Kaistia algarum: one gene and its partner. The protein of the gene in region 2 binds, or shares a complex with, the protein of the main gene of each other region. Links are inferred from orthologs where the notes say so. Each region holds a gene or a part of one and is shown on either strand. Other genes may lie near its edges.

The links. Proteins that work in one complex are often made in the same cells at the same time.
Region 1: the proteins of uvrB (region 2) and OSH05_RS20740 are in contact, whole or in part, in a crystal structure (PDB 7EGT), measured with the Thermus thermophilus proteins. The link is inferred for Kaistia algarum from one-to-one orthologs. Residues at the interface, in WP_096411307.1 of Thermus thermophilus: Glu23, Leu25, Arg26, Asp27, Gly28, Glu29, Arg30, Phe31, Arg55, Glu326, Asp327, Phe328, Glu379, Ser382, Gln383, His398, Gly400, Arg401; in WP_096412145.1 of Thermus thermophilus: His654, Arg656, Phe657, Gln666, Asp668, Glu669, Lys680, Arg681, Leu682, Ser683, Lys685, Tyr686, Ala687.

What each region holds. Positions count from the first base shown.
Region 1 is NZ_JAPKNJ010000003.1:526,174-529,684, reverse strand. Bases 252-3,232 are described here. They hold OSH05_RS20740 (ATP-dependent helicase), read left to right. Parts: upstream 252-552; coding sequence 553-2,913; downstream 2,914-3,232. Other genes in these bases: OSH05_RS20735 (sulfatase-like hydrolase/transferase), read left to right, coding at 3,115-3,232; OSH05_RS20745 (GlsB/YeaQ/YmgE family stress response membrane protein), read right to left, coding at 252-342. Also shown: more of OSH05_RS20745, read right to left, coding at 85-251; more of OSH05_RS20735, read left to right, coding at 3,233-3,511. UniProt on the Escherichia coli protein: A helicase with DNA-dependent ATPase activity. Unwinds DNA duplexes with 3'-5' polarity. Translocates on single-stranded DNA with 3'-5' polarity. Initiates unwinding more efficiently from a nicked substrate than double-stranded DNA.
Region 2 is NZ_JAPKNJ010000003.1:171,825-175,736, reverse strand. The notes cover bases 466-3,847. They hold uvrB (excinuclease ABC subunit UvrB), read right to left. Parts: upstream 3,495-3,847; coding sequence 666-3,494; downstream 466-665. Other genes in these bases: parA (ParA family partition ATPase), read left to right, coding at 3,672-3,847. Also shown: OSH05_RS19160 (glycoside hydrolase family 25 protein), read right to left, coding at 1-324; more of parA, read left to right, coding at 3,848-3,912. UniProt on the Escherichia coli protein: The UvrABC repair system catalyzes the recognition and processing of DNA lesions. A damage recognition complex composed of 2 UvrA and 2 UvrB subunits scans DNA for abnormalities.

The DNA.
Region 1 (3,511 bases), 350 kb from region 2 along the record:
TTCCTCGACTTTTCCGCTTGCGTCGAAGGGTCCTGACGCGCTCCGCCCCCGGGCGCGGGCGGAGCGAACCATAAAAGCGGAGCCTCAGGCGGCTCGGCGGACGAAACGCAACAGGACAAGCACGATGATCGCACCGATCGCCGCCGCGATGATCGAGCCTATGATGCCGCCGCCGAGACTGATTCCAAGGGTCGGAAACAGCCAGCTGGCGACAAGCGCGCCAATGATTCCAACGATGATGTTGCCGATGAGGCCGAAGCCGGCGCCCTTGACGATCTGGCCGGCGAGCCAGCCCGCGATCGCGCCGATGATGATTGCAATGACGAGCCCCGTGAGGTCCATGCGCAGTCCTCCTTGTAACGAATCGCTCTCCAAGCGGGCGAAACGCCATGAAAGAGTTCGCCTGCTGCGACAAATCGTCAAGGCAATCGGCTTGCCGGCGAAGGGGCGTCCCGCCACGACGGGGACGAAATCGCCGCAAAGCTGGAACCGAAGCGGCGCTCGGTCCATATTTGTTCTCATGAATCTTTCTTCGAATCGACTGCAGCGCTGATGGCATCCTCCTCCGATCCCTCCGCGCCCGGCATCCGCCCCGGCGGCATAGCAGCCCGGGCGCTCGGCGCGCGCGCGCCGGCCGCTGCGCCTGACTATGTCGTGCGGCTCAACCCCGAACAGCGCCTCGCCGTCGAGACGACGGAGGGTCCCGTCCTGGTGCTCGCCGGCGCGGGCACGGGCAAGACGCGCGTGCTGACGACGCGGATCGCCCATATCCTCGCCAGCCAGAAGGCGTGGCCGAGCCAGATCCTCGCCGTCACCTTCACCAACAAGGCGGCGCGCGAGATGCGCCATCGCATCGGCGATTTGATCGGACCCTCGGTCGAGGGCATGAACTGGCTGGGCACGTTCCACTCTATCGGCGTCAAGATCCTGCGCCGCCACGCCGAACTCGTCGGCCTCAAGTCGAACTTCACCATCCTCGACACCGACGACCAGGTCCGGCTGATGAAGCAGGTGATCCAGGCCGAGGGCATCGACGAAAAGCGCTGGCCTGCCAAGCAGTTGGCCGGTCTTATTGATTCGTGGAAAAACCGCGGTCTGATACCGAAGGATGTTCCGCCCGGCGAAGGCGGTGGCTTTGCTGCCGGCAAGGGCGTCCGGCTTTATGCCGCCTATCAGGAGCGGCTCAAGGTCCTCAACGCCTGCGATTTCGGCGATCTGCTGCTCGAGAATCTGCGCCTGTTTCGCGAGCATCCTGACGTACTCAAGGAATATCACGAGCGCTTCCGCTACATGCTGGTCGACGAATACCAGGACACCAACGTCGCCCAATATCTCTGGCTGCGGCTGCTGGCGCAGGGGCGGCGCAACATTTGTTGCGTCGGCGACGACGACCAGTCGATCTATGGCTGGCGCGGCGCCGAGGTCGACAACATCCTGCGCTTCGAGAAGGATTTTCCGGGCGCCGTCGTCATCCGCCTCGAACGCAATTACCGCTCGACCGGCCATATCCTCGGCGCGGCCTCGCATCTGATCGCCCACAATGAGGGCCGGCTCGGCAAGACGCTGTTCACGGACGCGAATGATCCCGACGCCGCCAAGGTGCAGGTCGCCTCATCCTGGGATTCGGAAGAGGAGGCGCGCGCCATCGGCGAGGAGATCGAGGCGCTGCAGAAGAACGGTCATGCGCTGAACGAGATGGCGATCCTGGTGCGCGCCTCGTTCCAGATGCGCTCATTCGAAGACCGCTTCATCACTCTCGGTCTCCCCTACCGCGTCATCGGCGGCCCGCGCTTCTATGAGCGCGCCGAGATCCGCGACGCGCTGGCCTATTTCCGCATCGTCGTGCAGCCGGCCGACGACCTCGCCTTCGAGCGCATCGTCAACACGCCGCGCCGCGGCATCGGCGAGACGACGGTACGCCTGCTCTATGACCACGCCCGCTCGCGCCAGATTCCGATCGTGCAGGCAGCCGAGGAACTGACGCAGACTTCCGAAATCGCTGCTAGAACGCGCACGGCGCTGCGCGACCTCATCGCCTCGATCGCGCGCTGGCGCTCCAACCTTGGTGCGATCAAGCACACGCAGCTCGCCGAGACGATCCTGGACGAGAGCGGATACACGGAGATGTGGCAGCAGGACCGCTCCGCCGATGCGCCGGGGCGGCTGGAGAACCTGAAAGAGCTGATCCGCTCGATGGACGAATTCGAGTCGCTCGAAGCCTTCCTGGAGCACATCGCGCTCGTGATGGACCGGGATTCGGCCGAGAACAACGATTCCGTCTCGATCATGACGCTGCATTCGGCCAAGGGTCTCGAATTCGAGACGGTCTTCCTGCCCGGCTGGGAGGAAGGACTCTTCCCCCACCAGCGCGCCCTCGATGAGAGCGGCCGAGCCGGCCTCGAGGAAGAGCGCCGCCTCGCCTATGTCGGCATCACAAGGGCGAAGAAGCGCGCGCTGATCTGGTTCGCCTCGAACCGCCGTATCCACGGCCTCTGGCAATCCAATGTCCCCTCGCGCTTCCTCGACGAATTGCCAGAGAAGCACGTCGCGGTCGTCGAGCAGACATCGAGCTATGGCGGCTACAATGTCGGCGGCGTCGGCAACTACGGCGCCAGCCGGTTCGACCGCGCCGACCCCTTCGCCAACACCTATTCGACCCCCGGCTGGCAGCGCGCCCAGAAGAACCGCACGGCCGGCACCAAAAGCCAGTCCTATTCAGCCTCCCGGATGATCGAAGGCGAACTCATCGCCAAATCGACCACACCGCAATCCGACTATTCGGTCGGCGAGCGCGTCTTCCACCAGAAATTCGGCTATGGCGCGATCACCGAGATCGAAGGCAACAAGCTGACGGTAGATTTCGAAAAGGCAGGGACGAAGAAGGTGGTGGATAGTTTTGTTACGCGGGGGTGAGGCGTGGTCGTGCTGGACCCGCACTGTCGACTTGGCTTTATGATCCGTTCCTGGTTGTGGCCCAGGAGACCTAGGCTACCAAATGTCTGTCTTCGAAGGGCGCAGCCTGATCGCTAGAGACTCGTCAACTTGACGTCCTGCAGTTGAATAGACGGTCAATCTGTGAATAGCTCTGTGCTTCGGCTTCCTCGGGGGGATGGAATGCGGGCACTGAGTGCTGCACTATTATTGCTTTTTATTACCAGCGCTTGGGCAGTTCCGTTTTTAGACATTCTGTCTTATGGATGGCTTTTGTGCGCAGGATACGCATCCGTCATCCTACTTCTAGCTCCTGTCGGACTTTCATTAGGGCTTCTATGTATCGGAGGTGCCCTTGTTGCTTTTCTTGTATTTACGAACGACATCAAAATCGACCGGACGCATCTTCCGTTAACTTTCACAGATCTTAGAATTTCTTTCGACAATCCTGCGGGGTTGGCGGAAGCCATGGGACTTCCTCACGTGGCCGTCGCGCTGATCAAGGGGGCGTTGATCCTGATTGCGATCGCGCTAGTCGGCCTAATGCTGCGAGGCTGGCGTCGCCGCCAGGCTGCCGAGA
Region 2 (3,912 bases):
TGCTTCCTCGAGGGACATGCTGGGACCGGTCGGGTTCGGCTCGAAATCCAGCACAAGGACGGTGGAATCGAAGTCCCCCACGGCATCCAGAAAATTGTCGGCCTGCTTCAGGCCGTCGCTGCCGGTGGCGAAATGATAGGCACCCCACAACAGGCCAGCGGCAAGCGCCTTCTTCCTGTTGGGTCCATAGGTCGGATCGCGGCCACTCTGGCCTTGGGTTGCCTTCTGAATGACCCCGACAATCCCTGCAGCAGCCAGCTTGCCAAAGCCAACCGGGCCATTGTGATGGGAAATGTCTACGACGACGTTGCTTCCAGCGACCATGAGCACCCTCCCGAAGCGTTCAACACGCCTCGGCAGTCTGCTCCTAAAAATTGTAACGTCAACAAATACTCTTTTGACGAGTATTTTCCTATCGAGACTCTGAGCGGGCTCGTCTTCGGCTTGCCGCTTCTAGCCTGCACCCGGTAGCCGTCGCATGTCGTAGCAGGCTGTTGTGAGCAGCCATGCTCAACTCAAGAAGCGGCGGACCAGACGATCGCGAAGAAGGGTTGCTGAAGCGCCAACCTAAAGTTCCGGCCGGGCACGACAAAATAGTGTGGCGTCCAGACGCTGGAACGACTGTTAGGAGCTGGTGGCAGGGGCAGAGATCGCGTGCCCCACCCCTACCGTCGCTTCGGTCCCTTCTTCCCCGCATGGCTCCCCGCCCGCCCGCCGATCGACCTGCCGCCCGGTCGGTGATTGGTCGTCATCGGGTCGGGACGCTGCGGGCGTTCATGCTCGTCGGCGGCCTTGCTCGTCATGTTCGAGCTTTCGCCCATCTCGTCGAGCGTCGGCTTGCGCGCGCGGGTGCCGGCGGGGATTTCGGTCCTCTTCACCGTCATCTCGTTCAGATCGTTCTTGCGGGCACGGCTTGACGGTTCCGGCGGCAGGTTGGCGGCACGGCCATATTTCTTCTCGCCCTGATAGCCGCCGGTGCGGTCGTCGATCGCAGACTGGCGCGCCAGCGGATCGTCGGCGATCGCAAGTTCGGTCTCTTTGAGCCGCTTGATCTCGTCGCGCAGCCGCGCCGCGGTCTCGAATTCGAGGTTCATCGCCGCTTCGCGCATGCGCTTTTCGAGATCGCCGAGATGCGCCTTCAGATTGTTGCCGATCATCGGCGCATCGGCGAGGCCGGCATCGACGGTCACATGGTCCTGCTCATAGACCGAGGCCATGATGTCGCCGATCGACTTCTTGACCGATTCCGGCGTGATGCCGTGCTCGACATTATAGGCCGTCTGCCGCTCGCGCCGTCGTGCCGTCTCGGCCATCGCCCGCTCCATCGAGCCGGTGATGTGATCGGCATACAGCACGACCTTGCCGTCGACATTGCGTGCCGCGCGGCCGATCGTCTGGATCAGCGACGTCTCGGAACGCAGGAAGCCTTCCTTGTCGGCATCCAGGATCGCCACCAACGCGCATTCGGGAATGTCGAGGCCCTCGCGCAGTAGATTGATGCCGATCAGCACGTCGAAGGCACCGAGCCGCAGATCGCGGATGATCTCGATCCGCTCCAGCGTATCGACGTCGGAATGCATGTAGCGGACGCGGACGCCATTCTCGTGCAGATATTCGGTCAGATCCTCGGCCATGCGCTTGGTCAGCGTCGTGACGAGCGTGCGATAGCCCTTCTTCGCGACCTCGCGCACCTCGCCCAGCAGATCATCGACCTGGCTCTTGGCAGGCCGGATCTCGACCGGCGGATCGATCAGACCGGTCGGGCGGATGACCTGCTCGACGAAGACGCCGCCGGTCGCGTCCATTTCCCAGCCGCCCGGCGTCGCCGAGACATGGACGGTCTGCGGACGCATCGCGTCCCATTCCTCGAAGCGTAGCGGCCGGTTATCCATGCAGGACGGCAGGCGGAAACCATATTCCGCCAAGGTCGCCTTGCGCCGAAAGTCGCCGCGATACATGCCGCCGATCTGCGGGATCGTGACATGGCTCTCATCGGTGAAGACGAGCGCATTGTCGGGAAGATATTCGAACAGGGTCGGCGGTGGCTCGCCCGGCAGGCGGCCGGTCAGATAGCGCGAATAATTCTCGATGCCAGCGCAGGAACCCGTCGCCTCGATCATCTCGATATCGAAGCGGCAGCGCTGCTCCAGCCGCTGCGCTTCCAGCAACCGCCCGGCGGCTTCCAGTTCGGCCAGACGCCCGCGCAGCTCGGTCTTGATCGACTGGATCGCCTGGGCGAGCGTCGGCTTCGGCGTCACATAGTGGGAGTTGGCGTAGACCTTGACGAATTTCAGCTCGGACGTCTTGGTACCGGTCAGCGGATCGAACTCGGTGATGCTCTCGACCTCGTCGCCGAACAGGGAGATCCTCCAGGCGCGATCCTCCAGATGGGCCGGAAAGATCTCGACCGTATCGCCGCGCACGCGGAAAGAACCACGGACGAAGTTCAGGTCCTGCCGCTTGTATTGCAGGGCCACGAGATCGGCGAGCAATTGCCGCTGGTCGAGCTTTTCGCCGACCTCGATGCCGAAGGTCATCGCCGTATAGGTCTCGACCGAGCCGATACCGTAGATGCACGACACCGAGGCGACGATGATGACGTCGTCGCGCTCCAGCAGCGATCGCGTCGCCGAATGGCGCATGCGGTCGATCTGTTCGTTTACCGACGATTCCTTTTCAATGAAGGTATCGGTTCGCGGCACATAAGCCTCGGGCTGATAGTAGTCGTAATAGGAGACGAAGTACTCCACGGCATTGTCCGGGAAGAACGACTTGAACTCGCCATAGAGCTGCGCCGCCAGCGTCTTGTTCGGCGCCAGGATCAGCGCCGGGCGCTGCGTCTCCTCGATCACCTTGGCCATGGTGAAAGTCTTGCCCGAGCCAGTGACGCCGAGCAGCACCTGGTCGCGCTCCTGCTCGGCGATGCCGCCGACCAGGTCGCGGATAGCCGTCGGCTGGTCACCGCGCGGCTCGAAATCGGAAACGATCTTGAAGGGTTGGCCGCCTTCCGATTTCTCCGGGCGCGGCGGGCGGTGCGGCACCCAGGTCTTGTCGCCGATTTCCTTGCGCCCGGTCTCGATCAGCGCCGTCAGCGCCGCCACCGTTGCCGTCACCGAGGACGAAGCGAGGCTGCCGACGGCTTCCGCCTCCTCAAGCCCGATGTCGAGACCGGAAACCGGCATCAATCCGCTGGCCGCGCGCTCGCGCGCCGAACCGGCAATGCCAATCGAGGTCCCGCGGCTGGACTTATGTGTCGTCTGCGCCTCGCCGGCCTTCTTCTTCGGCTTCTTGCCGGCATCGACCGGCAAATCGACGAGCTGCATGCGCTCGCCGCGCGCCCGCGGCGCCCGTTTCGGCTTCGGCGCGATCGGCTCGGAATCGGCCGCGCGGGCGATCTCGTCGATCCAGTCGGCGATGTTGCCCGAGAGCGCCTCGCCTTCAAAGGAAGCCTGCGGCGCTTCGCCGAAACCGGGAGATGGAGGACGTTTGGCCATGGGTACGAAAGTAGAACGAGTCATTGCCGATTTGAAGGGTCGGCCGCGAAGATTTGCGTCCGGCGCGGACACTCGGCCTTTACGGGCAGACGGAGGCGCCGACATTCTGTAGGATGCTGCATTGCAACCCGGAGATACCTCGTTGCGGCGGCGAATGGATGTCGGACGGATGAGAATTTGACCGGTAGAACTCTGGTAATCGCGCAGCAGAAGGGCGGCTCGGGCAAGACGACTCTCGCGGCCCATCTGGCCGTCGCCTTTTCCAGGAAGCTTCGGGTCGCCATCCTCGATGTCGATCCACAGGGCAGTCTCGGCCAATGGTTCGAGATCCGCGAACGGCGCGTGGGTGAGGACGCCACCGGCCTGATCCTGCGCACCGCCAGCGGCTGGGGCGCCAAGCGCGAGGCGCGCAGCCTCG